DNA from 3 places in the Variovorax sp. OK605 genome. Region 2 is predicted to be linked to each of the others. Evidence: riboswitches for the same ligand, from Rfam matches in the RefSeq annotation. Region 2 holds a riboswitch; each other region holds the start of a gene.

The links. A riboswitch is a leader RNA that binds a small molecule or an ion and turns the genes downstream of it on or off. The one in region 2 is predicted to bind glycine.
Region 1: another riboswitch for glycine. It lies ahead of BM013_RS11180 (D-amino acid dehydrogenase); the one in region 2 lies ahead of BM013_RS05510 (ABC transporter substrate-binding protein).
Region 3: another riboswitch for glycine. It lies ahead of gcvT (glycine cleavage system aminomethyltransferase GcvT); the one in region 2 lies ahead of BM013_RS05510 (ABC transporter substrate-binding protein).

The regions. Positions count from the first base shown of each region.
Region 1 is NZ_FOWL01000003.1:631,612-641,847, reverse strand. Features, by position in the region: gene BM013_RS11195 (aminotransferase-like domain-containing protein) at 1-1,145, shown strand, start outside; gene BM013_RS11190 (PhaM family polyhydroxyalkanoate granule multifunctional regulatory protein) at 1,216-1,983, shown strand; gene BM013_RS11185 (FIST signal transduction protein) at 2,029-3,309, shown strand; gene BM013_RS11180 (D-amino acid dehydrogenase) at 3,348-4,649, opposite strand; glycine riboswitch at 4,740-4,854, opposite strand; glycine riboswitch at 4,891-4,981, opposite strand; gene rfbB (dTDP-glucose 4,6-dehydratase) at 5,108-6,181, shown strand; gene rfbD (dTDP-4-dehydrorhamnose reductase) at 6,178-7,068, shown strand; gene rfbA (glucose-1-phosphate thymidylyltransferase RfbA) at 7,089-7,985, shown strand; gene rfbC (dTDP-4-dehydrorhamnose 3,5-epimerase) at 7,982-8,530, shown strand; gene BM013_RS11155 (class I SAM-dependent methyltransferase) at 8,565-9,422, shown strand; gene BM013_RS11150 (class I SAM-dependent methyltransferase) at 9,473-10,084, opposite strand.
Region 2 is NZ_FOWL01000002.1:240,123-250,358, forward strand. Features, by position in the region: gene BM013_RS05500 (ABC transporter ATP-binding protein) at 73-708, opposite strand; gene BM013_RS05505 (hypothetical protein) at 787-1,563, shown strand; glycine riboswitch at 1,757-1,881, shown strand; gene BM013_RS05510 (ABC transporter substrate-binding protein) at 2,022-3,605, shown strand; gene BM013_RS05515 (ABC transporter permease) at 3,628-4,569, shown strand; gene BM013_RS05520 (ABC transporter permease) at 4,589-5,545, shown strand; gene BM013_RS05525 (dipeptide ABC transporter ATP-binding protein) at 5,549-7,177, shown strand; gene BM013_RS05530 (M81 family metallopeptidase) at 7,220-8,722, shown strand; gene BM013_RS05535 (M20 aminoacylase family protein) at 8,761-9,945, shown strand; gene BM013_RS05540 (CynX/NimT family MFS transporter) at 9,970-10,236, opposite strand, start outside.
Region 3 is NZ_FOWL01000014.1:161,591-171,826, reverse strand. Features, by position in the region: gene BM013_RS30210 (RNA polymerase sigma factor) at 1-535, opposite strand, end outside; gene BM013_RS30205 (secretin and TonB N-terminal domain-containing protein) at 541-1,275, opposite strand; gene BM013_RS30200 (hypothetical protein) at 1,508-1,870, shown strand; gene BM013_RS30195 (transglutaminase domain-containing protein) at 1,980-2,792, shown strand; gene BM013_RS30190 (AraC family transcriptional regulator) at 2,809-3,594, opposite strand; gene BM013_RS30185 (MFS transporter) at 3,687-4,880, shown strand; gene BM013_RS30180 (hypothetical protein) at 5,090-5,659, shown strand; glycine riboswitch at 5,694-5,784, shown strand; glycine riboswitch at 5,797-5,909, shown strand; gene gcvT (glycine cleavage system aminomethyltransferase GcvT) at 5,963-7,144, shown strand; gene gcvH (glycine cleavage system protein GcvH) at 7,223-7,594, shown strand; gene gcvP (aminomethyl-transferring glycine dehydrogenase) at 7,726-10,236, shown strand, end outside.

The DNA of each region.
Region 1 (10,236 bases), on a different contig from region 2:
CCGTGCAGATGATGGCCTCGCGCGTGCCGGCCGACGCCAGCTCGCTGATCCGCAGCATGTTCCACCGCCCGAGCGACAAGCCGCAGCCCGGCATGGGCGTGTTCCCGCCGGACTGGATGGCGTCGACCTTCATGCCCACGGCCGTGCGCCGCATGACCAGCACGGCCGCGCTGCAGGAGCTGTCGCTGCAGTACGGCGAGCCGTCGGGCGACATGAGCCTGCGGCGCAGCCTGTCGCAGAAGCTGGTGGGCATCAACGTGCCGGCCTCGCCCGACCAGATCGTGACCACCATCGGCGCCACGCATGCGCTGGACATCGTGAGCCGCACGCTGCTGCGCGCGGGCGACCCGGTGATGGTCGAGGAGCCGGGCTGGGCGCTGGAGTTTGCGCGGCTGGAAGCGCTGGGCATGCGCATCCTGCCGGTGCCGCGGCGCGCCGACGGGCCCGACCTGGAGGTGATGGCGCAGTACTGCGCGCTGCACCAGCCGAAGCTGTTCGTGAGCGTGAGCGTGCTGCACAATCCGACCGGCTACAGCCTCACGCCGGGTAGCGCGCACCGCGTGCTCCAGCTGGCCAACGCGCACGACTTCCACATCGTCGAGGACGACACCTACAGCCACCTCGCGCCCGAGCACGCCACGCGGCTGAGCGCGCTCGACGGGCTGCAGCGCACCATCTACGTGAGCGGCTTCGCGAAGATCATCGCGCCCAACTGGCGCATCGGCTTCCTGGCCGCGGCGCCCGCGCTGAAGGAGCGGCTGCTCGAAACCAAGCTGCTGGCCACGCTGACCTCGCCCACGCTGTTCGAGCGGGCCTTGTCGTGGTGCATCGACCAGGGGCAGCTGCGCCGGCATTCGGAGCGCGTGCGCATCCGGCTCGACGGCGCGCGCGGGCGCTCGGTGAAGCTGGCCATCGCGCACGGCTGCACCTTCGCGTCGGAGCCGGCGGGGCTGTTCGGCTGGGTCGACACCGGCGTGGACACCGACGCGCTCACGCAGCGCATGCTCGACCAGGGCTACCTGCTGGCGCCGGGCTCGCTGTTCCATGCGCGCCGCCCGCCCAGCACGATGATGCGGATCAACTTCGCGACCTCGCAGGACGCGACCTTCTGGAAAGTCTTCAGCAAGGTGCGCGGCGAGCTCTGACGGCCGCGAAAACCCCGGGGCCTTGGAGTAAGCTGGCAACACAAGAAAACCCACCCCGGAGACCTGCCGCATGAGCAACACCAGCAAGCCCTTCGACTTCAGCCAATTCGTTCCCGGATTCGACTTCCTGAAGAACCTTGCCGGCGGTGCCGCCGCAGGCGCCGGCACCGGCTCGGTGCCCGGCATTCCCAGCCTGGCGAGCTGGGTGGCGCCCACGCTGAGCGTGGAAGAAGTCGACAAGCGCATCCAGGAACTCAAGACCGTGCAGTACTGGCTCGAGCAGAACGGCCATGCGCTGAAGGCGACGATCCAGGCGCTCGAGGTGCAGAAGATGACCTTGTCGACACTGCGCGGCATGAACGTGCGCATGGAAGACATCGCCAGCGCGTTCACCAAGCAGGCGAGCGCGATGGCGCCGGCGCCCGCCGCGCCGGAGCCCGAGGAGGTCGAAGAGGTCGAGGAATTCGAAGAGGTCGAGGACGAGGCGCCCGAAGAGGAAACGCCCGCGCCGAAGAAGCCGCGCGCCAGGGCGTCGGCCGGTGCCAAGGCCGGCGGCGCCGGCGTGGTCGACCCGATGCAATGGTGGGGCTCGCTCACCGAGCAGTTCCAGCAGATCGCCAGTTCGGCGCTGCAGGACGCGGCCCAGCTGAAGGTGCCCGCCATGGCGCAGCCGCTGGCCGACGTGGTCGGCCAGGCGATGGGCAGGCCCGCCGCGGCGAAGAAGGCCGCGCCAGCCAAGACCGCAGCCAGGACCGCCGCTAAGAAGGCGGCCGCCACGCCGGCCGCCAAGAAGAAGACCGCGACCGCCGCCCGCAAGCGAACCTCCGGCCGGCGCTGACGTCATACACACATATTTTCCGAAGAGAACGGGTTGGCACGCATCATGAAGTTGTTTCCCACCGGCCATGCCACCCATCCGCAATGGCGCATGGCGGCCGGCCTCGTGCTGGCCCAGTTGCGTGCGCAGATGGCACTGCCCGACTACGCGTCGTCGCCGACGCTCGGGCTGCTCTACATCACCGACCACTATGCGAGCGACGCGCAGGACATCCTCGACCACCTGAGCGCCGAGCTGCCCGAGGTCACCGACTGGTCGGGCACCGTCGGCATCGGCGTGTCGGCCAACAACGCCGAGTATTTCGACGAGCCCGGCATCAGCCTGATGCTGTGCGCGCTGCCCAGCGACCAGTACCGCGTGTTCTCGGGCGTGGCGCCGCTGGGCAACTCGGAAATGAGCGGCTTCGAGGCGCACACCGCGCTGGTCCACGCCGACCCCGCAACGCCCGACCTGGCCGAGCTGATCGGCGAGATGGCCGGGCGCACCGACACTGGCTACCTGTTCGGCGGCCTGACCTCGGGCCGCGGCAGCGCGCTGCAGTTCGCGATCGGCGGCAACGGCAACATCCGCGGCCACGGCGCGGCGGGCGGCGTGTTCTCGGGCGGCTTGTCGGGCGTGGTGTTCGGCGAGGGCGTGCGGCTGGTGTCGCGCGTCACGCAGGGCTGCCAGCCGCTGCGCTCGGGGGCGGGGCGCCAGCGCGAGATCACCGAGGCCGACGGCAACCTGCTGCTCAGGCTCGACGGCGAACCGGCGCTCGACGTGCTGCTGGCCGACCTGCAGGTGTCGCTCGAGCGGCCGCAGGAAGCCATCGACGCCGTGCGCAACACGCTGGTCGGTCTGGCCGACGCGGGCAGCGACGGCATCCGCCGCACCGGCGACCTGGGGGCCGACGTGCTGGTGCGCCACATCATCGGCCTGGACCCCACGCGGCGCGGCATCGCCATTGCCGACACCGCCGAGGCCGGCATGCGGCTGACCTTCTGCCGCCGCAACGCGCAGGCCGCCCGGGCCGACCTGATGCGCATCTGCGCGGAAATCCGTGAAGAGCTGGAGCCCGAAGAACAGACGCTGGCCACCGCGCGCGCCGTGGCCGCCGGCGAGGCCGAGGCGGCGCCGCACCCGGCGCGGCGCATTGCCGGCGCGGTGTACGTGAGCTGCTCCGGCCGCGGCGGACCGCACTTCGGCGCGCCGGGCGCCGAGCTGCAGATCGTGCGGCACGCGCTGGGCGATGTGCCGTTGGTCGGCTTCTTTGCCGCGGGTGAAATCGCCCGGCACCACCTGTATGGCTATACCGGGGTGCTGACGGTGTTCACCAGCAACGACTGAAGCGAACGCCGCAGTCCGGTCACCAAGCCATCAGGCGGTCAGGCCGGCTGCAGCACGCGCGGCTGCGGTGCCGGCATGCCGGTGAACGCGAAATCGACCTCGGGCGCCAGCCCGCTCACGATGCGCGCGATCGACTTGCCCGAGCCGCAGGCGTGGGTCCAGCCGAGCGTGCCGTGGCCGGTGTTGAGGAACAGGTTCTGCAGCTTCGTCTTGCCGATCAGCGGCACGTTGCTCGGCGTGGCGGGGCGCAGGCCGGTCCAGAACTGGGCCTGCGTGGTGTCGCCGGCGCCGGGGAACAGCGCTTCGACGCGGCGCACGATGGCTTCGCAGCGCACCTGGTTCAGGTCGCGGTCGTAGCCGTTGAGCTCGGCCGTGCCGGCGATGCGCAGGCGGTCGCCGGACTCGGACGTGTAGCGCGAGAACACCAGCTTGAACTCGTCGTCGGTCAGCGAGACCTGGTGGGCCTTGGAGGCGTCTTTCACGGGCAGCGTCACCGAATAGCCCTTGGCCGGGTAGATCGGCAGCCGGATGCCCAGCGGCGCCGCGAGCAGCGGGCTCAGCGAGCCCATCGCCATCACGAACGCGTCGCCGCGGATGCGCTGGAAGCGGCCTTCGTTGTCGGTGGCTTCGACGTGGTCGATCTTGCCGCCGGCTTCGCGCAGCGCGGTGATGGTGTGGCTCATCAGGAACTTCACGCCGGCCGCCGCCGCGAGCTTGCAGAGTTCGCGCGCGAAGCGGTTGGCGTCGCCGGATTCGTCTTCGGCCGTGAAGGTGGCGCCGGCCAGCTTCGGGCGGATGTGGGCGAGGGCGGGCTCGATCTTCACGGCCTCGTCGGCCGAGATGACCTGGCGCTCGCAGCCCAGGGCGCGCATCTGCTCGGCGGGGGCAAGGGCGCCGTCGAATTCCTTCTGCGTCGTATAGAAGTGCAGGATGCCCTGGGTGCGCTGGTCGTAGGCCAGATGGGTGTCGCGACGCAATTGCTGCAACATGTCGCGGCTGTATGTACCCAAACGAACGATCTGCTCGATGTTGTGGCGGGTGCGCGCCGGGGTGCATTCGCGCAGGAACTGCAGGCCCCAGAGCCACTGGCGCATGTCGGCGCGGATACGGAAGAGCAGCGGGGCGTCCTCCTTGCCCAGCCATTGCAGCACCTTGAGCGGTGCGCTGGGGTTGGCCCAGGGTTCGGCATGGCTGACCGAGATCTGCCCGCCGTTGGCGAAGCTGGTTTCGGCGGCGGGGGTGGCCTGCCGGTCGATCACGGTCACGTCGTGGCCGAGTTGCTGGAGGTAGTAAGCCGAGGTCACGCCGAGCAGGCCGGCGCCAAGAACGATCACGCGCATTTCAAGTACCTTTGAGGTTGCAGCGCTTGAACGACGGGCGTGGTGTGCTATTGAATCAATAGCAGGCAACCGGACGGCCGTGTCCAAGTTGCCGCTCCCCCTGTCCTCGGTACCTGAGAGATTCACCCGCTGCGCCCGCAGCGGGTTTGCTCCTTCGGTGCGTCACGGCCATGAAATGGCGTGGCGGCTCTCCAGACGGCGTTTCAGTTGATGCAGTACTGACCCCTTGCCGAAATCCTCCATCGGGACTTCGTCGGGCCGACCTGAGCGTTTATGGGAGTTTGCGCCTTCGGTAGGGCCACCGGGGTGGCCCGCTCTCCTGCAGTGGGCGCGATTGTAGGCGGGGGCTGCGTGGCTGCCAACCCGCCGGTTTTTGGGCGCCGGGCCGATGGGATAATGGCCGGTTGATCATTCGTGATTTGCCGCAGGGCGAGTTTTCACAACATAAAAGGGACCCCATGATCCTGGTTACCGGCGGCGCCGGCTTCATTGGCGCCAATTTCGTACTCGACTGGATCGCGAACAGCGACGAGCCGGTCGTGAACCTCGACAAACTGACCTACGCGGGCAACCTCGAGACCCTCGCGTCGCTCAAGGGCAACCCGAAGCACATCTTCGTGCAGGGCGACATCGGCGACAGCGCACTGATCGACCGCCTGCTGGCCGAGCACAAGCCGCGCGCCGTCGTGAACTTCGCCGCGGAATCGCACGTCGATCGCTCGATCCACGGCCCCGAGGATTTCGTGCAGACCAACGTGCTCGGCACCTTCCGCCTGCTCGAATCCGTGCGCGGCTTCTGGAGCGCGCTGCCGGCCGACGAGAAGACCGCCTTCCGCTTCCTGCACGTGTCGACCGACGAGGTCTACGGCTCGCTCTCGAAGACCGACCCCGCCTTCACCGAAGAACACAAGTACGAGCCCAACAGCCCGTACTCGGCCAGCAAGGCCGCCAGCGACCACCTCGTGCGCGCCTGGCACCACACCTACGGCCTGCCCGTGCTGACCACGAACTGCTCGAACAACTACGGCCCGTTCCACTTCCCCGAGAAGCTGATCCCGCTGATGATCGTCAACGCGCTGGCCGGCAAGAACCTGCCCGTGTACGGTGACGGCATGCAGGTGCGCGACTGGCTCTATGTGAAAGACCACTGCAGCGCCGTTCGCCGCGTGCTCGAAGCGGGCAGGCTGGGCGAGACCTACAACGTGGGCGGCTGGAACGAGAAGCCCAACATCGAGATCGTCAACACCGTGTGTGCGCTGCTCGACGAGCTGCGCCCCCGCGCCGACGGCAAGCCGTACAAGGAGCAGATCGCCTACGTCACGGACCGCCCGGGCCATGACCGCCGCTACGCCATCGACGCGCGCAAGCTCGAGCGCGAACTCGGCTGGAAGCCCGCTGAAACCTTCGACACCGGCATCCGCAAGACCGTCGAGTGGTACCTGGCGAACAGCGAGTGGGTGAGCAACGTGCAGAGCGGCGCCTACCGCGAATGGGTCGAGAAGCAATACGACGACGCAAAGGCCGCCACATGAAGCTGCTGCTGCTGGGCAAGGGCGGACAGGTCGGCTGGGAATTGCAGCGCAGCCTGGCGCCGCTCGGCGAACTGGTTGCGCTCGATTTCGACAGCACGGATTTCCGCGCCGACTTCAGCCGCCCCGAGCAGCTGGCCGACACGGTGCTGAAGGTGCGCCCCGACGTCATCGTGAACGCCGCTGCGCACACGGCCGTCGACAAGGCCGAGAGCGAGCCCGAGTTCGCGCGCAAGCTCAACGCCACGTCGCCCGGCGTCGTGGCCGAAGCGGCCCAGCAGATCGGTGCGCTGATGGTGCATTACTCGACCGACTACGTCTTCGACGGCAGCGGCAGCAAGCCCTGGAAGGAAGACGACGCGACGGGTCCGCTCAGCGTGTACGGCCAGACCAAGCTCGAAGGCGAACAACTGGTGGCGCAGAACTGCGCGAAGCACCTGATCTTTCGTACGAGCTGGGTGTACGCGGCGCGCGGCGGCAACTTCGCCAAGACCATGCTGCGGATCGCCAAGGAGCGCGACAAGCTGACCGTCATCGACGACCAGTTCGGCGCGCCGACCGGAGCGGAGCTACTGGCCGACGTGACGGCGCATGCCATTCGCGCGACGTTGCAGGACCCTTCCAAGGCGGGTCTGTATCACGCGATCGCCGGCGGCGAGACCACCTGGTACGGCTATGCGCGCTTCGTGCTCGAGATGGCGCAGCAGGCGGGTGTCGAGCTCAGGGCCGGGCCGCAGGCCGTCGAACCGGTGCCGACCAGCGCGTTCCCCACGCCGGCGAAGCGCCCGCACAACTCGCGCCTGGACACCACCAAATTGCAGACCACTTTCGGCCTGCGCCTGCCGCCGTGGCAGGAAGGCGTCGCGCGCATGCTGCGCGAGACCCTGTGAACTCTCACGAGAAGAAAAACATGACCAAGACAACGCAACGCAAGGGCATCATCCTGGCCGGTGGTTCGGGCACGCGGCTGCATCCGGCCACACTGGCAATGAGCAAGCAGCTCCTGCCGGTTTACGACAAGCCGATGATCTATTACCCCCTGAGCACGCTGATGCTCGGCGGCATGCGCGACATCCTGATCATCAGCACGCCACAGGACACGCCCCGATTCCAGCAGTTGCTGGGTGACGGCAGCCAGTGGGGCATCAACCTGCAGTACGCGGTGCAGCCGAGTCCGGACGGGCTGGCGCAAGCGTTCATCATCGGCGACGAGTTCGTGGGCAATTCGCCCAGCGCGCTGGTGCTGGGCGACAACATCTTCTACGGCCATGACCTCGTGAATCTGCTCTCGGCAGCCGATACCAAGCAGTCGGGCGCTACCGTGTTTGCGTACCACGTGCAGGACCCCGAGCGCTATGGTGTGGTCGCGTTCGATGCGAAGGGCAAGGCCAGCAGCATCGAAGAAAAGCCGTTGAAGCCGAAGAGCAACTATGCGGTGACGGGGCTCTACTTCTACGACAACCAGGTGGTGGACATTGCGAAGGCAGTGAAGCCGAGCGAGCGCGGCGAACTCGAGATCACCGCAGTCAATCAAGCGTACCTGGACTTGAATCAGTTGAACGTGCAGATCATGCAGCGCGGCTATGCGTGGCTCGATACCGGCACGCACGACAGCCTGCTGGAAGCCGGCCAGTTCATCGCGACGCTGGAACATCGCCAGGGTTTGAAGATCGCCTGCCCCGAAGAGATTTCGTGGCGCAATGGATTCATCACCAGCGAACAGCTTGAAAAGCTGGCCGCGCCGCTCGAAAAAAGTGGCTACGGTAAATACCTCAAGCACCTTTTGAGCGATGAGGTGCGCTCATGAAGGTCACACCGACAGCAATTCCAGATGTGCTCGTCATCGAGCCCAAGGTGTTCGGAGACGCGCGCGGTTTCTTTTTCGAGAGCTTCAACCAGAAGGCCTTCGACGAAGCCGTGGGGAAGCATGTCGAATTCGTGCAGGACAACCATTCGCGCTCGGCGAAGGGCGTGCTGCGGGGTTTGCACTACCAAATCCAGCAGCCACAAGGCAAATTGGTGCGGGTTGTGCATGGGGCAGTATTCGATGTGGCGGTTGATATCCGCAGGTCTTCGCCCACTTTCGGTAAGTGGGTCGGCGTGGAATTGAGCGAGGAAAATCACAGGCAGTTGTGGGTGCCTGAAGGTTTTGCGCACGGATTTTTCGTGATCAGCGATACCGCGGAGTTTCTCTATAAAACTTCCGACTACTATGCGCCCGCCCATGAACGGGCCATTCTGTGGAATGACGCATCTTTGGCGATCGATTGGCCGTCTATTGGGGTTGCCCCTCAATTGTCGGCAAAAGACGCCGTAGCTTCCGCACTGGCCTCCGCAGACGTATTTGATTGAATGAAATGAAGCGCGATGGGGCTAGGATGGCTCGATGCGCTTCATTCAGAAAGCTGTCGATGCATTTCGTCCCTTGGCGGACCCTTCGCATCGGTCGATTCCCGTCGGATTGCGTCCGGCACGTCGGCAATGGACTTTCGACCTCGCCCCTTTGACTGGCGAAAGCGCACTTTCGGGCATCTGCCCGGTTTGCGGGAAACGCGCGAAATTCGACGAATTCACCGATAACCCGCGTGAGTCAGGCCGTTGTTCGAATTGCCAGTCTTTCAATCGGCAGCGTCAGATGGCTCATGCCATTCGAAAGCAATGCGGCCTTCCGAAGGCGGGGCCGTTGCGTTTCCCCGAAGGATTCGTCATCTACAACACGGAGACTACCGCTTCTCTGCACTTGCAGTTATTGCAAACGCCAGGTTACCTGTGTTCGGAGTACTTCGGTGACGAGTACGAACCCGGCCAGATGGTCGATGGTCGGCGCCATGAAGACCTGCGGCATCTTTCGTTCGAGGACAACTCGATTGATCTCGTGCTTTCCAGCGACGTCATGGAGCACATGCCGGACCCTTACGCTGCACACCTGGAAATCCTGCGTGTGCTTAAGCGTGGCGGTCGTCATATCTTCACAGTGCCTTTCGGTCCGAGCATGCAGGAGGACCAGATCCGCGCGAAGCTGGTCGACGGCGACATCGTCTACCTCGAAGAAAAGGCCTTCCACGGTGACCCTGTCCGCCCGAACGAAGGTGTGCTCGTATGGACCATCTTCGGTTTGGCCATGTTCGGCCGGCTGCGCGAATTGGGCTTTGACGTCAAAGGTTGGAATATCTTTGCGCCGAACGAAGGGGTTGTGGGGCCGTGGTCACTGGTGTTTGACGCGCGCAAGCCGATAGATCAATAGGCACCAGCGAACCACAGCGCCATGCGGTACGCCCTGAAGAGTTGCAGCAGTTAGATCTTGAATACAGAAAATGCTGCAGCCGCAGGGTACGCCGATGCGTGCGTGGTGACCCTTCGAAAGCCCGCTTGCATGATGAATGTCCAGGCGCCCGCCCCAAACTCCGTCTGCACAACCAGGTCGCCAGTCGCCGTCGACGGATCGCCATGGAAGCTCTTTTGCAGACCAGATCGATCACGCGTCATTCGACCAACAATGATGGGAGCGGTAAAGCAAAGTGCGCCGCCGGGCTTCAGGATTCGCATGCATTCCTCGAGTCCGTGAACCGGGTTGAGAACGTGTTTCAAAGTGTCCGAGTGAATTACGATATCAAAGCTGTTGTCGGGACAAGGCATCGCGTGCATATCGACTTCCGGATACTTGCCGAACGCGTAGCCTGCAAATTGTTGAAGCGTCGAGGTGAGAGTGTCTGCTTCGTTCAGTTCAAGTATTCGCAGCGGGCTGCTATTCGGCATCCGGGCCGCCTCGCGCAAGGTGCCGCGCAGGCCCACGCACGAGAGGATCGCATCCGCAAGTACGGTGGAACGAAGATTCGAGCCACAAGCGGCGCGTTGCTGCCCTGTTGACGATCGACGTAATCCGCCTCCGCAGGGGACAGTTGCCATTCATCAATCAAGCCTGGCCAGAGGATTTTTCCGGCAAATTTGCGGCCGCCACATACGCTGTAAATCATCGATGAATCCAGTTGGTCATGATGGTTGGAAAAGACGAAATGTGCAGGTGACGACATGGCGCATTCGTCGGACGAGGCCAAGCG
Region 2 (10,236 bases):
TGTCGCCCGTCGGCGACCTGTTTCGTCCGCCCGAGGGGCGATCACCCCCACGGGCGCCTTGTCAATGGGGTTTCAGGGGAGCGGCAGCTCGATGGTGGCCGCCAGCGGCACGGTGTCGATGCGCTCGGCGCTGGCGACCAGGAAGGCCCTCTGCGTGCCCGCTTCGGCCAGTTCGCACAGCGAACGCCACAGGCAGCGCACCGAACCCGCGTCCAGCGCGGCCGCGGGCTCGTCCAGCAGCACCAGCGGGCGGCTCGAGGCGAGGGCGGCGGCCAGCCACACCTTGCGTCTGGAGCCGGTCGACAGCATGAACATCGACTTCTCCAGGTGCGGGGTCAGCGAGAAGCCTTCGACCAGCGCCTGCCAGCGGGCGTCGTCGAAGCCCGCGTCGCCCTCGCGCAGCGCGGCGGTGCATTGGTGCACCGTGGCCTGGTCGAATCGGTCGGTGGACGGGTCGACGAAGAAGACGTTGCGGCGATAGGCCTCGGGCGACGCGGCCAGGCTGGTGCCCGCCACGCTCAGCTCGCCGGTGGCGGGCAGCGCGCCCGCGATCACCTGCAGCAGCGCCGACTTGCCCGCGCCGGTGTCGCCGTACAGCAGCGTCACGCCGGGGCCGATGGCGGCGCTCCAGTTCGAGGCGATGGCGGGCTGGCCGGGGTACGCGAAGCCGAGCGCGCCGATCTGGAGGAGGGGGGTAGGTGGGTTCATGGTCGCGGCCGACTGTACCAAGCGAGCTTGTGCAGCCGGCCGCACGAAAGGCGCCCGCCGTGGCTACCATTCGGCTCCATGAAAAAGCTGCTCGCCACCGGTCTCCTCGTGTCGTTGTTCGCCGGCCCGATGCTCGCCGCGCCGTCCGCGCAGGTGTTCGAGGTGGTGAAGAAGCCCGAGTCGGTCGATGCGCAATGGCGTGCGCGCCTGTGCGCCCTGCTGCCGCAGCCGTGCGACGTGCAGCAGCTGGGCCTGTACCGCCCACGCGGCGCAACGCCGGGCGATTTCGTCGTGCTCTCCGCGCAGCCGCTGGCCATGGCGCGCGTCAAGCGCACCACCGACGCGAAGGGCTGGCAGCTCGACCGCATGTACGAATTCCCGGCCTACGCCGAGTCCGTCAGGAAGGAGGACAACGCGGGCGCGCCCGAGACCCGCCTGTCGCTCGCGCCCGCGCTCTATCCGCTGGCCGAAGGCAAGTGGGCGGTGGCCGTGCTGCAGACCGTGTCGGAGATGTACTCGGGCGGCGGCGCCTCGTTCGACACCGCCGACTTCGTGCCGCTCGAGGACGGCAAGGCCGTGCACGAAGACATTCCCTTCTCGTGCTTCAAGATGATCCGCGCCTGCTTCAGCGAGAAGGAATACAAGACCTCCAGGCACTGCCACGACGAGAGCAACGGCAGCCTGCGCATCGCCTACGGCGAAGCCGCGAAACCCGGTGGCCTGTACGACTGGCAGTACACGTGGCTGCAGACCGAGTGGGGCCAGAACGAACCGCAGAGCGCCGCGGTCAGCTCGCGCATCCGCTTCACCGCGAAGACCACCGAGCGCGCGGGCTTCTGCGGCGGGCCGCAGTAAATACAAAGGCGTACGGCGCACCGTGTGCGCGGCGCACGCGCACCGTGCGCGCAGCGGAGGGCCACGCGCATCGCGCCGAGTGGCACGCAAACTGCTTTGGAGAAATCCATCCAGGAGAAATGCCGGCTCGATGCTTCGAGTTAGTGCATTACCGAAGGCGATAGCCCAGAACGCTCAGGTCCCAAGACTGGATTTTTCTAACGCTGGAGAGCGCTGACCGGACCCGTTGCAGGGACCGAGGGCAGCCGCCGAAGGGGCAAGCCCTGTGCGATGTGCGCGCGGGGTGAATCTCTCAGGCAAAAGGACAGCAGGGGCACGCCGCGCAGAGCGCGGGGTGTCCGTGTTCGCTTCCGGAGCCTCCTTGTTTCCATGACTTGTTTTCCGCAACGCCACACGACGCATGTGTTCCTGGCGTTGCCCGTTTTCGCGTCCCCCTTTTTCAACCGGAGAACTGACCCATGCTGACGAAACGACGACTGAAAGCCATCTTCGCGGGCGCCCTGCTGGCCGCGGCGGCAGCCACCACCTTCGCGCAGGACACCGGCAAGGTGCTGCGCCTGGTGCCGCAGTCCGACCTGAAGATCCTCGACCCGATCTGGACCACCGCCTTCATCACGCGCAACCACGGCTACATGGTCTACGACACGTTGTTCGGCGTGGACGAGCAGGGCAAGGTGCATCCGCAGATGGTCGACAAGTACACGACCAGCCCCGACGGCAAGACCTGGACCTTCACGCTGCGCAAGAGCCTGGCCTTCCACGACGGCAAGCCCGTCACCTCGGAAGACGTGCTCGCCTCGCTCAAGCGCTGGGGCCAGCGCGACGGCCTGGGCCAGAAGATGTTCGCCGCGCTCGACAAGGCCGAGGCGGTCGACGCCAACACCTTCAAGCTGGTGTTCAAGGACACCTTCGGCATGGTGCTCGACGCGCTGAGCAAGCCTTCGTCGAACCCGCCTTTCATCATGCCCGCGCGCGTGGCCGCCACGCCCGCCGACAAGCAGATCGACGACGCCACCGGCTCGGGCCCGTACATCTTCAAGAAGGACGAGTACCGCCCCGGCGAGAAGATCGTCTACCTGAAGAACACCAGGTACGTGCCGCGCACCGAGGCGCCCTCGGGCACCGCCGGCGGCAAGAACGTGTACGTCGACCGCATGGAATGGATCATCCTGAAGGACGCGCAGACGCAGGCCAACGCGCTGGCCAACGGCGAGGTCGACATGATCGAGTGGGTGCCCTCCGAGCAGTACACGGCGCTGAAGAACAACCCCGCCATCACGCTCGACAGCCCGGTGTCCAAGGGCTCGTTCGCGCTGCACCTGAACCACCTGATCCCACCCTTCGACAACCCGAAGATCGCGCAGGCCGCGTTCATGGCCATCAACCAGGAGGCGCTCATGCGCGCCCAGCTGGTGCACAAGGAGCTGTACAACAGCTGCGCCTCCATCTACCCGTGCGGCTCGACCTTCGCGACCGACAAGACCGGCTACTTCACCGGCAAGCCGCAGTTCGAGAAGGCCAAGGCGCTGCTGAAGGAAGCCGGCTATGACGGCAAGCCCGTGGTGCTGATGTTCCCGGCCGACTTCGCGGTGCTCAACAAGTTTCCGCCGGTGATGGCGCAGCTGCTCAAGCAGGCCGGCTTCAACGTCGACATGCAGTCGATGGACTGGCCCACGCTGGTCACGCGCCGCGCCAAGAAAGACCCGGTCACCAACGGCGGCTGGAACCTCTTCATCACCGGCTGGGGCATTGCCGACAACATGAACCCGATGTTCTTCGCACCGCTCACCGGCACCGGCGACAAGGGCTGGTTCGGCTGGGCCACCGACGACAAGCTCGAGCAGCTGAAGTCGGAGTTCCTCGCCACGGCCGACGAACCCAAGCGCAAGGAACTGGCCACGGCCATCCAGCAGCGCGTGTACGACACCGGCATCTACGCGCCCATCGGCGAATACAAGCCGCTCACGGCCTACCGCAAGGGCGTGGTGAGCGGCGTGGTGCGCTCGCCGGTCGGCGTGTTCTGGAACCTGAAGAAGAACTGAGCCCGCCTCACGGGACCCGCCCATGCTGCTCTTTCTTGCACGCCGCATTCTCTCGACCGTGCCGGTGCTCGTCATCGTCGCGCTGATCGTCTTCCTGATGCTGCGGCTCGCGCCCGGCGACCCCGCGGCCGCCATCGTGGGCGACAGCGGCACCAGCGAGAACATCGCCAGGGTGCGCGAGCAGCTGGGCCTGAACCAGTCGCTGCCCGTGCAGTTCTTCCACTGGAGCGCGCAGCTGCTGCAGGGCAACCTGGGCGAGTCGTACTTCATGAAGAAGACCGTGACCGAGCTGATCGGCCAGCGCATCGAGGCCACGGTGTCGCTGGCCGCGGTGACGCTGGTGGTCACCATCCTCATCGCGGTGCCGCTGGGCGTGATCGCCGCGTGGCGCCATGGCGGGTGGCTCGACCGCATGCTCATGGGCTTCTCGGTGATGGGTTTCTCGATACCCGCCTTCGTCATCGGCTACGTGCTCATCTGGATCTTCGCGCTGCACCTGCAGTGGCTGCCGGTGCAGGGCTACGCGCGGCTGAGCCAGGGGCCGCTGCTGTGGCTCAAGCACCTGATCCTGCCGTCGATCACGCTGTCGATCATCTACGTGGCGCTGATCGCGCGCGTCACGCGCGCGGCGGTGGCCGAGGCCATGACCGAGGACTACATCCGCACGGCGCGCGCCAAGGGCATATCGGAGACGCGCCTGCTGATGCGCCATGCGCTGGCCAACGCGGCGATTCCCATCGTCACGGTGATCGGCATCGGCATTGCGCTGCTCATCGGCGGCGTGGTGGTCACCGAGACGGTGTTCGCCATTCCGGGGCTCGGCCAGCTCACGGTCGACGCGGTGCTCTCGCGCGACTTTCCGCTGATCCAGGGCATCACGCTGTTCTTCTCCGTCATCTATGTGCTCATCAATCTGCTGATCGATGTGAGCTACCTGGTGTTCGACCCCCGCATCCGGTATTGAACCGCCACGAAGAAATACCATGACCGATTCGTCTCTTTCCCTCGCCCCCCCGGGGCCTGCATCCGACGGCGCCGTGGAGGCACTGCCGCCGCCCAGGCGCCGCTCGCTGCTCAAGCGCATCCTGGCCAACGGGTCGGTGCGCGCCGGCGGCGGCGTGCTGGTGCTGCTGGTGCTCATCGCGCTGGCCGCGCCGTGGCTCGGCACCATCGACCCGACCGCCATCGACCCCGGCAGCTCGAACATCCTGCCGGGCACGCGCGGCGAGTTCAACAGCCTGGCCGGCGACACCTTCGAGCACCTGTTCGTCATGGGCACCGACAGCCTGGGCCGCGACATCTGGAGCCGCACGCTGTACGGCGCGCGCGTGTCGCTCACCGTGGGCATCGCGGTGGCCGCGCTGGCGGTGGTGTTCGGCATGCTGGTGGGGCTGCTGGGCGGCTACTTCCGGCGCATCGACAGCGCCGTCATGCGGCTCATGGACGGCGTCATGGCCATTCCCGGCATCCTGTTCGCGATCAGCCTGGTGGCGCTGTTCGGCGGCAAGCTGCTCACGGTGGTGGTGGCCATTGCGGTGCCCGAGATCCCGCGCGTGGCGCGGCTGGTGCGCTCGGTGGTGCTCACGGTGCGCGAGGAGCCGTACGTGGAAGCGGCCATCGCGCTGGACACGCCGACCTGGAAGATCCTGGTGCGGCACATCCTGCCGAACGCCATTGCGCCGCTGATCATCCAGGCGACCTACGTGTGCGCGTCCGCCATCCTGGTCGAGGCGATCCTGTCGTTCCTCGGCGTGGGCCTGCCGGCGGACATGGCGACCTGGGGAAACATCATGGCCGAGGGCCGCGCGCAGTTCAACCAGTTCCCGCACAACGTGCTGTTCCCGGGCATCTTCCTGGCGCTCACGGTGCTGGCCGTGAACATCCTGGGCGACGGCCTGCGCGACACGCTCGACCCCAAGTTCAACAAGCGCGGAGGCTGAGCCATGACGAACCCCACCCCTGTCCTGCCGGTTCTTTCCGTGCGCGACCTGGCCATCGCATTGCCGCCCGGCGGCGACCGCGCGCATGCGGTCGACCACATTTCCTTCGACGTGCCGCCCGGCAAGATCGTCTGCCTGCTCGGCGAATCGGGCTCGGGCAAGTCGGTCATCGCCAACGCCGTGATGGGGCTGCTGCCGCCGGGGCACGTGCCCGTGCGCGGCACCATCGCGCTGCAGGGCGAGAACCTGCTGGCGGCGCCGCAGGCGCGGCTGCGCGCGCTGCGCGGCCCGTCGATGGCCATGGTGTTCCAGGAGCCCATGACCGCGCTCAACCCCGTGATGACCTGCGGCGCGCAGGTCGACGAGATGCTCGCGCAGCACGTGTCCATGGGCGCGGCCGAGCGGCGGCAGAAGATCCTGGCGATCATGGCGCGCGTGCGGCTGCCCGAGCCCGAGCGCATCTATGCCTCGTACCCGCACCAGCTCTCGGGCGGGCAGCGCCAGCGCATCGTGATCGCGATGGCGCTCATCCTGAAGCCCGCGCTGCTCATCTGCGACGAGCCGACCACCGCGCTGGACGTGACCACGCAGGCCGAGATCCTCAAGCTCATCCTGGAGCTGCAGACCGAGAACGGCACGGCGGTGCTGTTCATCACGCACGACTTCGGCGTGGTGGCCGAGATCGCCGACGAGGTGGTGGTGCTGCAGCTGGGCGCCATGATCGAGAAGGGCGACAAGATGGCGGTGCTCACCGCGCCGCGCGAGCCCTACACGCAGATGCTGCTCGACGCGGTGCCCGAGCTGTCGGCGCACAAGCGAGCGCCGGTGGCCGACGCCTATCCGCTGCTGAATGCGGTGAACATCTGCAAGACCTACGTCACCGGCAGCTGGCCGGGCAAGCGCCGCACGGTGAAGGCCGCGCGCGACGTGTCGCTGGCCGTGCGGCCCGGCGAAACCGTGGGCATCGTGGGCGAGTCGGGCTCGGGCAAGTCGACGGTGGCGCGCTGCATTGCGCGGCTGATCGATCCGACCTCGGGCGACATTTTTGCCGACGGCCGCTCGGTGGCGCACGCCACGGGCCGCGCGCTGTCGCCGTTTCGGCGCACGGTGCAGGTGATCTTCCAGGACCCGTACCGCTCGCTGAACCCGCGCCAGACGGTGGGGGCATCCATCGTCGAAGGGCCGGTGAACTTCGGCACGCCGCACGCCGAGGCCTGGGCCCGCGCCGAGGAACTCATGCGGCTGGTGCGCCTGTCGCCCGACGCGCTGCGCCGCTACCCGAGCGAGTTCTCGGGCGGGCAGCGCCAGCGCATCTCGATTGCGCGCGCGCTGGCCTGCGAGCCCAAGGTGCTGATCGCCGACGAGGCGGTGTCCGCGCTCGACGTGTCGGTGCAGGCGCAGATTCTTCGGCTGCTCGACGAGATCCAGCAGCGGCTGAAGATCGGCATTCTCTTCATCACCCACGACCTGCGCGTGGCCAGCCAGATCTGCGACAACGTGATCGTCATGAGCCAGGGCGAGATCGTGGAGCGCGGCGCCGTGAGCGAGGTGTTCTTTGCACCGCAGCATGCATACACGCGCAAACTGTTGGCTGCTGCGCCCGGGCGCGACTTCGCTTTCGCGCGCAGCTAGGGCTGCGCCCCGTTCATTGCTTCACCCCACGACAAGGAATCCATGAAAGTCTTCATCGCCGGTTTCCAGCACGAGACCAACACCTTCGCGCCCAGCAAGGCCGACTGGGCCGCGTTCAACGCGGGCTCGAGCTTTCCGCCGTACCGGCGCGGCGCGGCGATCGTCGAGGCCTACGCGGGCCGCAACATCCCGGTCGGCGGCTTCATCGACGCGGCGAAGGAAAAGGGCTGGTCGCTGGTGCCCTCGGCCTGGGCCGGCGCCACGCCGTCCGCGCACGTGACCGAGGACGCCTTCGAGCGCATCTCGGGCGCCATCACCGAGGACCTGGCCGCGGCGCTGGCCAATGGCGGCATCGACGCGGTGTACCTCGACCTGCACGGCGCGGCCGTGACCGAGCACCTCGAAGACCCCGAGGGCGAACTGATCGCGCGCATCCGCACGCTGGTGGGCCCCGGTGTGCCCATCGTCGCGAGCCTGGACCTGCACGGCAACATCACCGCGCAGATGCTGGCCGAGGCCGACGCGCTGGCCACCTACCGCACCTACCCGCACATCGACATGGCCGACACCGGCCGGCTCGCGGCCACGCTGCTGGAGCGCCGCATGGCGCGCGGCGCGCGCGAGCCGCTGCACGCGCGGCGCTTCACCTTCCTGCTGCCGCTGAACGTGCAGTCGACCATGATCGAGCCGGCCGCGTCGGTGTACGGGCTGCTGAAGGAACTCGACGCGAAGCACGACGCGGTGCTGAGCTTTGCCACCGGCTTCCCGGCCGCCGACATCGCCGAGTGCGGCCCGGTGGTGTGGGGCTACGGCGACGACGCCGGCGCGGCCGTGGCCGCGCTGTACGAGCGCATCGACCAGCCGCGCTCGCAGTGGCGGCTCGAGGTGCTGGAGCCGCGTGCGGCCGTGGCGCGCGCGCTCGAACTGGCCGAAGGCGCGAGCCAGCCGGTCGTGATCGCCGACACGCAGGACAACCCCGGCGCGGGCGCCGACAGCAACACCACCGGCATGCTGCACGCGCTGCTGGCCGAGGGCGCGGGCCAGCGCTACCCGGGCCAGGTGGCGCTGGGGCTGATGTTCGACCCGGCGGCCGCGGCCGCCGCGCACAAGGCCGGCGTGGGCGCGCAGATCCGCATCGCGCTCGGCACCTCGGTGCCCACGTGGGGCGGCCAGTTCAGCGACGCGCCGGTCGAAGGCGTGTTCACCGTGACCGCGCTCAGCGACGGCCAGGTGCAGGGCAAGGGACCGATGTCGCGCGGCGGCACGGTGTCGCTGGGCCCGAGCGCCTGCCTGGAGATCGACGGCGTGCGCATTGCCGTGGCCAGCGGCAAGAGCCAGATGCTCGACCGCGAGTTCTTCCGCTACCTGGGCATCGAGCCCGAGGCGATGAAGGTGTTGGTGAACAAGAGCTCGGTGCACTTCCGCGCCGACTTCGCGCCCATTGCCAGCACCATCCTCGTGGCCAAGGCCCCGGGCCCGATGGCCGCCGACCCGGCCGACCTGCCATGGACCCGGCTGCCCGCCACCATGGCGCTGCGGCCCTGAGCGACCCGCTTTTTCCTTCCACCGAACCAGAGCACACGATGCCCCAGAACGCACAGCACTACCTCGAGTACATGAGAAAGCACGCCGCCGAATTCGTGACGGTGCGCCAGCAGATTCACCAGAACCCCGAGCTCGGCTTCGAGGAGTTCGGCACCAGCGACCTGGTCGCCGAGCGCCTCACGGCGTGGGGCTACGAGGTCGAGCGCGGCCTCGGCGTGACCGGGCTCGTGGGCCGCCTGAAGCGCGGCGGCGGCACGCGCGCCATCGGCATCCGCGCCGACATGGACGCGCTGCCCATCGAGGAGAAGACGGGCCTGGCCTACCGCAGCGGGCGGCCCGGCATCATGCACGCCTGCGGCCACGACGGCCACACGGCGATGCTGCTGGGCGCGGCCAAGTACCTGGCGCAGCACGGCGAGTTCTCGGGCACGCTGAACCTGATCTTCCAGCCGGCCGAAGAGGGCATGGGCGGCGCCGTGAAGATGATGGAGGACGGCCTGTTCGACAAGTACCCGTGCGACGCGGTGTACGCCATGCACAACTCGCCGGGCCGCAAGCAGGGCGACCTGGTGTTCCGCGAAGGCGCGGCCATGGCCTCGTCGGACTACGCCACCGTCACGCTCACCGGCGTGGGCGGCCACGGCGCCATGCCGCACCGCACGGCCGACCCGATCGTGGCGGCCTCCAGCATCGTGATGGCGCTGCAGACCATCGTCTCGCGCAACGCCGATCCGCAGGAGATGACCATCGTCACCGTGGGCGCCATCCACGCCGGCAAGGCCAACAACGTGATTCCCGAGACCTGCACGCTGGAGATCAGCGTACGCTCGCTGAACCGCGAGATGCGCGTGCTGCTCGAGAAGCGGGTCAAGGCCATCGTCAACGCGCAGGCCGAGAGCTTCGGCGTGAAGGCGCACGTCGACTACCGCAAGGGCTATGCGGTGCTGGTGAACACGCCGGATGAAACCGAGTTCGCGCGCCGCATCGGCTACGAGCTGGTGGGCGAGGCGCATGTCGAGCCGCAGGGCCCGGCCGTCACGGGCAGCGAAGACTTCGCCTTCATGCTGGAGAAGAAGCCCGGCTGCTACCTGTTCATCGGCAACGGCGCGCCGGGCGAGCACGGCGGCTGCATGGTGCACAACCCCGGCTACGACTTCAACGACAGCAACCTGCCGATCGGCGCGGCCTACTGGGCGCTGCTGGCGGAAAGCTACCTGCAGTAGGGCGCCGGCGCTGATGCCCCGTGCCTAGTGACGGGGCACCGTCGTCGTGCCCACGTGCATCGTGCGGCCGGCGCCCAGGCCCGCGACCACCAGCGCGATGCCCAGCCCGATGAACAGCCACGACGAGGCGCCGAAGCTCCCCGTCCAGCCGTGCAGCAGCCCGGCCACCAGCGGGCCGAAGGCCGCCACCATGTAGCCCACGCCCTGCGCCATGCCCGAGAGGTGCGCGGCCACGTGCGAGTCGGGCGAGCGCAGCACGATCATGGTGAGCGCCAGCGCGAAGGTGCCGCC
Region 3 (10,236 bases), on a different contig from region 2:
TTCCCGCGCCGGGACCGAAGCGCTGGATGAAATCCCTGCCCAGCCTTTCGCAGCAATGCTCCAGGCCGGCGCGCAATTCCTTCTCGACCGTGCGCACCGACACGCCGTAGCGCGTGGCGATGTCCTTGTGCGGCATCTCGTCCACGCGCGCCGCGAACACGATGGCGCGGCGGCGGCGCGGCAGCTCGGCCAGCGCGCGCTCGAGCGCCTCGATCTCGCTGCGCGCCTCGGCGCCGCGCGCCGGGTCGGCCATCTCGTCGGCCATGTCGTAGAGCTCCTCGACCTCGCCGGCATTCAGCAGGCGCGCGTTGCTCTTGCGCTGGTCTTCCGCCGCGTTGAGCGCAATGCGGAACAGGTAGGCCGACGGGTAGCGCACCACATCGCGGATGTGGGTGTTCTCCACGCGCAGGTAGGCCTCCTGCAGCGCGTCGTTGGCCAGGTCTTCCGAGCCCAGGCGAATCTGCAGGTGCTTGCGGAACTGGGTGTAGCGCGCGAGGAAGAGCGCGCGCAGCGCCGCCTTGATCGACTCCGGCATGCCGCTCAGCCCGCGCCGCCGCGGTACGGCCGGCAGTCGCGCTGCGGATTGGCGCGCGGGGTCAACAGAATGGTCACCGGTTGCGCGAGCGCCGCCGGCACGGGCGCCTCGAGGTCGAGGGTGCGCAGGCGTTCGATGACCGCCGCGTCGCGCTCGTGCACGCCGCTGCCTTCGAGCAGGCGTGCCGCGCTGACCAGGCCGCCGGGGTCGATCCACAGTTGCACGGCAAGGCGGTAGCGCCCGAAGGCGTCGGGCTGCGCGATGCACAGCACGCGCGTGATGGCGCGCTGCAGCACGGCGCCGAAGGCGGCCTGGGCGAGCGCGGTGTCGGCGCGGCCCGCGCCTTCAGGTGCGGGGGCTTCGGAAGCTTCGGGCGCATGCGGCGCCGCCGCGTCGTCCTGCAGCGGCACCAGCGTGAACGCATTGGCGGAGATGTAGCGCGCCGCCAGGCGGGTGCCCGCGAGCAGGCGCCTCAGCGCCTCCTGCGGCGCGAAGTCGCCATGCACGGCCGCGGCCTCCCGGTCCGCCATGAGGCTGCCGGCCACCAGCACCGAGTGGCCTGTGATGCGGCCGAAGACGGCCAGCGAGGCGGCCAGCGGCTGGGCCGGCAGGTCGAAGCGGACCATGGCCTCTTCCTGCGGCGCGGCGTGCACCGGCGACCAGCGCGCCCCCAGCATCAGCGCCATCATGAGACACCAGGACAGTGTCAGCGCGCCGCCGGGGGTGGAAGGAATTGTCATGGGGCGGAAATCGAAACGGCGTAGGTGGTCGGAGAAATGGCCGGGCGCCCGGCGGCCGCAGCGAGACTAGCGAGGGCGCATGACCGACATGTGACGTTTGGTTTCCATGCGCCGCCTGGCGCGGCGTGCGTCTTCCGATTGACATGCGCGCTGCATAGACTCTTCGCTTTTTCCGTCCTGCCTTGCCGTGCCTTGCGTCGGCGGTGGCGGGCCGGACACGATGGAGGTGGGGATGGGCAGGTGTCGTCTGTGCGGTTTCGCCGCTGTCTCTGCTGCCGTTGCGCTGGCATGCAGCCTCGCCGCACCGGCGCGGGCCGCCGAGGCCGAGGCCGCTTGCGTCGAGGTGACCGTCAACGGCGAGCGCGCGCCCTCCTATGCCTGCATGACGGACAAGCTGCGTCCGGCCGCACCGCCGCCGGGCACGGCCACCCAGGGCCTGGCCTCCGAAGCCATCGTGCAGCGGCCGTCCAACCAGCTCGGGCTGTTCAATCGCGCCGCGACGGAACACCGCATGGGCAACACCTTCGGCACCTCCGTCTATCCGCAGCGCCCGCCGGCCGTGGCACCTGCGGGGCCGGTGTTTCCGAGCCGCTGAACAGAATCGCCAAGGCCCTCCCGCGGCCGCGCAGCCGGGTGGCGCGGCGCTTGCATGTGAACCGACCGGCACGCACAGGCACTCCGTCCGACCATTGAAGGGATTTGCAATGAGGCTTCACGCCACCTGCAGGATGACCGTCAACGCCAGCAGCGACTGCCCCGTGGTCGCCATGCTTCGTCCGCGCAGCGGCGACGCGCAATGGATGGTCAGCGAGCGCTACGAGCTGCACCCCTGGGTCACGACCACCGAATACGTCGACAGCTTCGGCAACCTGTGCCAGCGCCTGAAGATCCCGCAAGGCGAGATGCGCATCGAGGTCGAGATGATCATGGAAGCGGACGCCGCCATTGCCGTTGCGCCCGACGCCGCGGCGGTGCCGGTCGAAGACCTGCCTTCCGACGCGCTGCAGTACCTGCTGCAAAGCCGCTACTGCCCGTCCGACAAGATGGGCGAGCGGGCCCGGCGCATCGCCGGCGATACCAGGCCCGGCTATGCGCAGGTCGAGGCCATCCGGCAATGGATCCACACCAACCTTCAATACAGGTACGGCGTGAGCGACGGTTCGACCGACGCGCTGGACACGCTGAACGACGGCGCGGGCGTATGCCGGGACTTCTCGCACGTGGCCATCGGCATGTGCCGGGCGCTGCGCATTCCGGCGCGCCTGGTGGTGGGCTACCTCCACCAACTCGACCCGATGGACATGCACGCATGGTTCGAAGCCTTCGTGGGCGGGCGCTGGTACACCTTCGACGCCACGCAGGACCAACCGCGCGGCGGGCGCATCGTGCTGGCCTACGGGCGCGACGCGGCGGACGTGGCTTTTCTCTCCAACTACGGGCCGCTGGAAATGGGCGATATGGCCGTGACCGTGGAAGAGATTTCCGCGGATGCGACGGACGCCGCGCAGCGCTGCTGAGCAACAGGCCGGCGGGTCAGGACGGTGCCCGGCGCAGGTACGCGCTGGGCGGCACGCCCAGCGTGCGGCGGAACATCGCGGTGAAAGCGCTCGGGCTCTCGTAGCCGTGCGACAGCGCCACCTCGAGGATCGACGCGCCCGCCGCCAGTTTCGGCAGGCTCAGCAGCAGCCGCGCCTGCCGGCACCAGGCGCCGAAGTTCATGCCGGTCTCGCGCTGGAACAGGCGCGCGAGCGTGCGGCTGTTCATGTGCAGGCGCCGCGCCCACGCGTCGAGCGACGCGGGCCGCGACGGGTCGCGCACCAGTTCCTCGCACAACGCGGCCAGCCTCGCGTGGCGCGGCATGGGCACGTGCAGCGACAGGGCCGGCGCGGCCTCGATCTCGTCGAGCAGCAGTTCCATCACGCGCTCGTCGCGCCCGCCCGGCGCGCAATCGCGCGGCAGCGCCACGGCGGTGACGATCAGCGCGCGCAGCAGCTCGCCGACGTGGATCACGCGGCATTCGCCGCCCAGGTCGGCGCGCGTGCCGGGCTCCACGAAAACGGTGCGCATCTTCACCACGCCGGCCATGCGGATCTCGTGCGCCATGCCGGCCGGCACCCACACGCCGCGCCCCGGCGGCACCACCCAGCTGCCGGCCGCCGCGCCCACGAGCATCACGCCCGAAATGGCATGGATCAGCTGCCCGCGCCGGTGCACATGCGACGGAATGAAGGCGTCGCCCGCCGGGTCGGTCGCCAGCGCCGCGACGGCGCGCGGGGTCGACTCGCCCTCTTCGGGCCGCAGGTTGATGTCTTTGTCCATTTCTCGACGATGTTTGCCAATTCGTAGCGAGAAGATCTTCGCACGGCTTCCTACGATCGCTTTTTCACAAGAAAACGAAAGAAACGATAGCCATGAACAAGCGCCGCCTCGGGCTGCTCACCGGCACCCATGCCGTCAACGATCTCTACCAGGGCCTGGTGCCCGCGCTGCTGCCCTTCATGGTGCTGGAGCGCGGCTACAGCTACACGGCCGCGGCCGGCCTGATGCTGGCGGCCACCGGGCTGTCGAGCGTGGTGCAGCCGCTGTTCGGCCTGTACGCCGACCGCCATCCGCGCAGCTGGCTGGTGCCCACGGGCTTCCTGGTGGCCGCGCTGGGCGTGGTGCTGGCGGGGCTGAGCCAGAGCTACCTGCTGACCTGGATCGCCATTGCGCTGTGCGGCCTGGGCATCGCGGCCTACCACCCGCCGGCCACGGTGGCGGCGCGCGCGGCGGGCGGTGCGTCGCAGAAGGCGATGAGCGTGTTCTCGGTGGGCGGCACCATCGGCGCGTCATTCGCGCCGGTGCTGGCGGCCACGGCGGTGGGCGGCGGCAGCCTGTCGCGCAGCTACCTGCTGGGCGTGCCGGCGGTGGTGATGGGGGTGGTCTGGCTGCTGGCCAGCACGGGGCGCGCGGGCAGCGCCGCGGCGGCCGCTTCGGCCGCCGCGCGCAAGGCCGGCGCCGCAGTGGCGAAGCCGCCCAACGACTGGCGCGCCTTCGGCTGGCTGGTGGCGACCATCGTGGGCTGGTCGATCCCGTACGTCACGGTGCTGTCGATGCTCTCGTTGCGCATCACGCGCGACCTGCACGGCACGGCTTTCCAGGGCGCCGCGGCGCTCACGGCCTTCACCGCCGCGGGCGCGGTGGGCACGCTGCTCGGCGGCTGGCTGGGCGACCGCATCGGGCGCATGGGCACCATTCGCGCGGGCTACCTGCTCGCCTTGCCGGCGCTGGCCGGCCTGGTGCTCGCGCCCTCGGCCGGCTGGGCGCTGGCCTGCACCGCGCTGCTCGGCATGAGCATGTTCCTGCCCTTCGCCGCGCAGGTGACGCTGGCGCAGGACTACCTGCCGCGCAACCCGGCCACGGCCAGCGGCATCACGCTCGGGCTGGCGCTGTCGGTGGGCGGGCTGGTGTCGCCGCTGTTCGGCATGCTGTCGGACGCGCGCGGCCTGGGCGTCACGCTGACCGCCGTGTTGTGCGTGCTGTGCGTGGCCACGGTGCTCGCGCTGCGGCTGCGCAACCGGTCGATGCAGCCGATGGGCGCGGGCGTGGAGGGTGCCGCGGCCTGAACGGGTTGAACGGGTTGAACGGGTTGAACGGGTTGAACGGGTTGAACGGGTTGAATGGGTTGAATGGGTTGAACGCGCGCGCAACCATTGGCTCATCCGCAAGGAAAGCGCAGGCGGCTGAGCTTGTGGCCCTGTAAGTCGAATGGTTCATGAAGGTGTCACCACTTGCAACGATGCTGCAGTCCTCGATTCCCCAAGGCTGTGGCTGCATGCTTCCCACCAAGACCGACAAGGCGCGCGACGAACTGCAGGGCGGCCAGCGCACGCTCACCCAGCGTGAGCGCGCGCTGCTGCTGATGGCCGACGGCCGGCGCTCGCTGACCGACTTCAGTCCGCTGTTCACCACCCGGGACGAGGCCGAGCAGGCGCTGCTGGCGCTGGTGCAGCGCGGCTACCTGCAGGACCCCCAGGCGGCCGCCGCCGCGGCAGCAGCCGCCGCGCAGGCGGCGCAGGCCCAGGCCCAGGCTGCGGCTGCGGCCGCCCCGGTCGCGGAACCGATCCAGGTCAGCACCTCGGCCGACAGCTTCGACGGCAAGCGCTCGCTGGCCACCACGCGCATGTTCCTGTTCGACATGTGCGAGCGCATGTTCGTGCGCCGCGACCCCAGGTTCGCGCTGCAGATGCGCGACGCCCTGCGCGAGGCGCGCGACCGCGACGCGATGCTGACCATCGCCGCGCTGATGCTCAGCGAGGTCGAGAAGACCGCCGGTCCGGAGCGCGCCGAATCGCTGCGCGAGCGCATCGACCGGCTGCTGCCGCCGGCCGAGATCGTTCACTGAAACAAAAACCTGGGCCCCGCGCGATCCACTACACTCGCCCGGGTCAGGAGAGAGCCCCGCACGACGGGGCCGCCGAAGGCGCAGGGGATTCCCGAACGCTCAGGCAAAAGGACTGACAAGGCGCCGGTGAACACCGGCGTTTCCTTGCTGGAGAGAGGCCGCGGCACCCGAAACGGTGCACCGGCCCACCGAAGGAGCAAACCCCGATCGTGGGGTGAATCTCTCAGGTAAAGCGGACAGCAGGGGTGGCCCATGGCTTGCGTCATGGATTTCGTCTGCCCCTTTTGCCCTCTGGAGAGCCCCGTGGCTGCTTCTTCCGCCTCCGACACCCTTCTCAAGACGCCGCTGTACGACCTCCACGTGGCGCTCGGCGCCCGCATGGTGCCCTTCGCGGGCTACTCGATGCCGGTGCAGTACCCCGCCGGCCTGATGGCCGAGCACAAGCACACGCGCGACGCGGCCGGCCTGTTCGACATTTCCCACATGGGCCAGCTGCGCCTGGTGGGCCCCGACGCCGCCGCCGCCTTCGAAACCCTGATGCCCGTCGACGTGGTCGACCTGCCCGCCGGCAAGCAGCGCTACGGCCTGCTGCTGAACGACGAAGGCGGCATCCTCGACGACCTGATGTTCTTCAACGAAGGCAACGGCTCGCTCTTCGTGATCGTCAACGGCGCCTGCAAGGTGGCCGACATCGCCCACATCCAGCAGAAGATCGGCGGCCGCTGCGACGTGCAGCCCCTACCCGACCACGCCCTGCTGGCGCTGCAGGGCCCGCAGGCCGCGGCCACGCTGGCGCGGCTGTCGCCCGGCATCGAGCGCTTCGTGTTCATGACCGGCGGCGCGGTGCAGATCGGCGATGACAAAGTCAAGGTCGACGCCTTCGTCACCCGCAGCGGCTACACCGGCGAAGACGGCTTCGAGATCTCGGTGGCCGCCAAGGACGCCGACGCGCTGGCCCGCCTGCTGCTGGCCCAGCCCGAGGTGAAGCCCGTGGGCCTCGGCGCGCGCAATTCGCTGCGCCTGGAAGCCGGCCTGTGCCTGTACGGCAACGACATCGACACCACCACCACGCCGGTCGAGGCCTCGCTCAACTGGGCGATGCAGAAGGTGCGCCGCGCGGGCGGCGCGCGCGAAGGCGGCTTCCCCGGCGCCGCGAAGATCCTGGCGCAGCTGGCCGCGGCCACCGCGGGCGCGGCCGGCCACACCGACCACGACACGCTCAAGCGCAAACGCGTGGGACTGGTGGCGCTGGAGCGCATTCCGGTGCGCGACGGGACCGTGCTGCAGTCCTTCGAAGGCCATGACATCGGCATCGTCACCAGCGGCCTGCTCGGCCCGACGGCCGACCGCTGCGTGGCCATGGGCTACGTGGCCACCGCGTTCTCGCAGCCCGGCACGCGCGTGCAGGCCATCGTGCGCGGCAAGCCGGTGCCGATGGAAGTGTCCACCATGCCTTTCGTGCCCACCCGCTACTACCGTGGTTGACGCGGCTGACGCGGTTGATGCACACCGAGCCCCGTTAGGCTCTGCACCCCGAAACATTTTTTCCACGAGGAGTTTTCCATGAGCATCAAGTACACCAAGGACCACGAATGGGTGTCGGCCGAAGGCGACGCGGCCACCGTCGGCATCACCGTGCATGCGCAGGATGCGCTGGGCGACGTGGTGTTCGTCGACCTGCCTGAAGTCGGCAAGAGCTTCGCGCAAGGCGAAGTCGCCGGCGTCGTCGAATCGGTCAAGGCCGCCGCCGATGTGTTCATGCCCGTGTCGGGCGAAGTCACCGAAGTGAACGAAGCGCTGCGCGCCGACCCCTCGCTCGCCAACAGCGACCCGCTGGCCAGCGGCTGGTTCTTCAAGGTCAAGCTGAGCGAACCCGCGCAGCTCGACGCCCTGCTCGACGCCGCGTCGTACGACAAGTTCGCCGCCGAATCCTGAAATGATGTTTGCCCCTCGGCTTGCCACTTCGTGTGCTTCTCCATCCCCCATGGGGAAGGCGCGGTCCGCCTTGGGGCGGCCCGGCGGCGACCGCTGAGTTCTTTTATTAACGCCGATAGACAGTCACCGCCATGCCGACGCCCGCCCTTCCCTCTTTGCAAGAACTAGAGAACGCCGAAGAATTCCTTGCCCGCCACATCGGCATCGATGCGGCGGACGAGGCGCGCATGCTGCCGGTGATCGGCTCGACGACGCGCGCGGAGCTCATCGACGGCATCGTGCCCGCGGCCATCCGCAGGAGCAAGCCGATGCGCCTGCCCGCGCCGGTGACCGAAGCCGACGCGCTGGCCGAGCTGAAGGCGATGGCGTCGAAGAACAAGGTGTTCAGGAACTTCATCGGCCAGGGCTACTACGGCACGCACACGCCGGGCGTGATCCTGCGCAACATCCTGGAGAACCCCGCCTGGTACACGGCCTACACGCCCTACCAGGCCGAGATCTCGCAGGGCCGCATGGAAGCCCTGCTGAACTTCCAGACGATGGTGTGCGACCTCACGGGCATGGCCATCGCCAACGCGTCGATGCTCGACGAAGCCACCGCCGCGGCCGAGGCCATGACGCTGGCCAAGCGCAGCGTGAAGAGCAAGAGCAACGTGTTCCTGGTCTCGGGCGACTGCCATCCGCAGACCATCGAAGTCATCAAGACGCGCGCCGCGCCGCTGGGCATCGAGGTGAAGGTCAGCACCGTGTCGGAAACGCTGCCGCTGCTGATGGTGAGCGGCGAGTTCTTCGGCGTGCTCGCGCAGTACCCCGCCACCACCGGCCATGTGCACGACCTGCGCCCGCTCGCGGGCCACGCGCACCAGTGCGACGCCGCCTTCATCGTCGCGGCCGACCTGCTGGCGCTCACGCTGCTGGTGGCGCCAGGCGAGTTCGATGCCGACATCGTCTGCGGCACCACGCAGCGCTTCGGCATGCCGCTGTGCAACGGCGGCCCGCACGCCGCCTACCTGGCCTGCCGCGATTCGTTCAAGCGCTCGCTGCCGGGCCGCCTGGTGGGCGTGAGCGTGGACACGCACGGCCAGCCCGCCTACCGCCTCGCGCTGCAGACGCGCGAGCAGCACATCCGCCGCGAGAAGGCCACGTCGAACATCTGCACCGCGCAGGTGCTGCCGGCCGTGGTGGCCAGCATGTACGCCGTGTACCACGGTCCCGACGGCCTCACGCGCATCGCGCAGCGCGTGGCCGTGCTCACCGCCATCCTGTCGAAGGGCCTGTCGCAGATGGGCCGCGAGCCGGTCAACACCACCGCCTTCGACTCGCTGACCATTCGCACCGGCGACGACACCGCCGCCATCATCGAACGCGCGCAGGCCGGCGGCGTCAACCTGCGCCAGCGCCTGCAGCAGCACCTGGGCATCTCGCTGGACGAGACCACCACGCGCGCCGACATCGAAACACTGTGGGCCCTGTTCGTGCCGGCCGGCACCGCGATGCCGCGCTTCGACGACCTGGCCGCGAACACCACGCCGCTGATTCCCGACGACCTGCGCCGCGCCAGCGGCTTTCTCTCGCACCCGGTGTTCAACACCCACAAGAGCGAAACCGCGATGCTGCGCTACATCCGCAGCCTGTCGGACAAGGACCTGGCGCTCGACCGCAGCATGATCCCGCTGGGCAGCTGCACCATGAAGCTCAACGCGACCAGCGAGATGATCCCCATCACCTGGCCGGAGTTCGCCAACATCCACCCCTTCGCACCCGCCGACCAGCAGCAGGGCTATGCCCAGCTCGACGCGCAACTGCGCGCCTGGCTGTGCGAGGCCACCGGCTACGCCGGCATCAGCCTGCAGCCCAACGCCGGTTCGCAGGGCGAGTACGCGGGCCTGCTGGCCATCAAGTCCTTCCATGAAGCCAAGGGCCAGGGCCACCGCAACATCTGCCTGATTCCGTCTTCCGCGCACGGCACCAACCCGGCCAGCGCGCAGATGGTCGGCATGCAGGTGGTGGTGACGGCCTGCGACACGCAGGGCAACGTCGACATGGACGACCTGAAGCGCGCCTGCGAGAAGCACAGCGACAAGCTGGCCGCGGTGATGATCACCTACCCCAGCACGCACGGCGTGTTCGAAACCCGCGTGAAGGAACTCTGCGAGCTGGTGCACGCACACGGCGGGCGCGTGTACGTGGACGGCGCCAACATGAACGCGCTGGTCGGCGTGGCCGCGCCGGGCGAGTTCGGCGGCGACGTGAGCCACCTGAACCTGCACAAGACCTTCTGCATTCCGCACGGCGGCGGCGGCCCCGGCGTGGGCCCGGTCTGCGTGGTCGAAGACCTCGTGCCGTACCTGCCGGGCCATGTGACCGCCGGCGTGCCGTCGCACGGCGTCGGTGCCGTGTCCGCGGCGCCGCTGGGCAATGCGGCCGTGCTGCCGATCAGCTGGATGTACTGCCGCATGATGGGCGCCAAGGGCCTGCAGGCCGCGACCGAAACGGCCATCCTGAGCGCCAACTACATCAGCGCGCGCCTGAAGGACCACTACCCCACGCTGTACGCGAGCCCCAACGGACATGTGGCGCACGAGTGCATCCTGGACCTGCGCCCGCTGAAGGACACCAGCGGCGTCACCGCCGAGGACGTG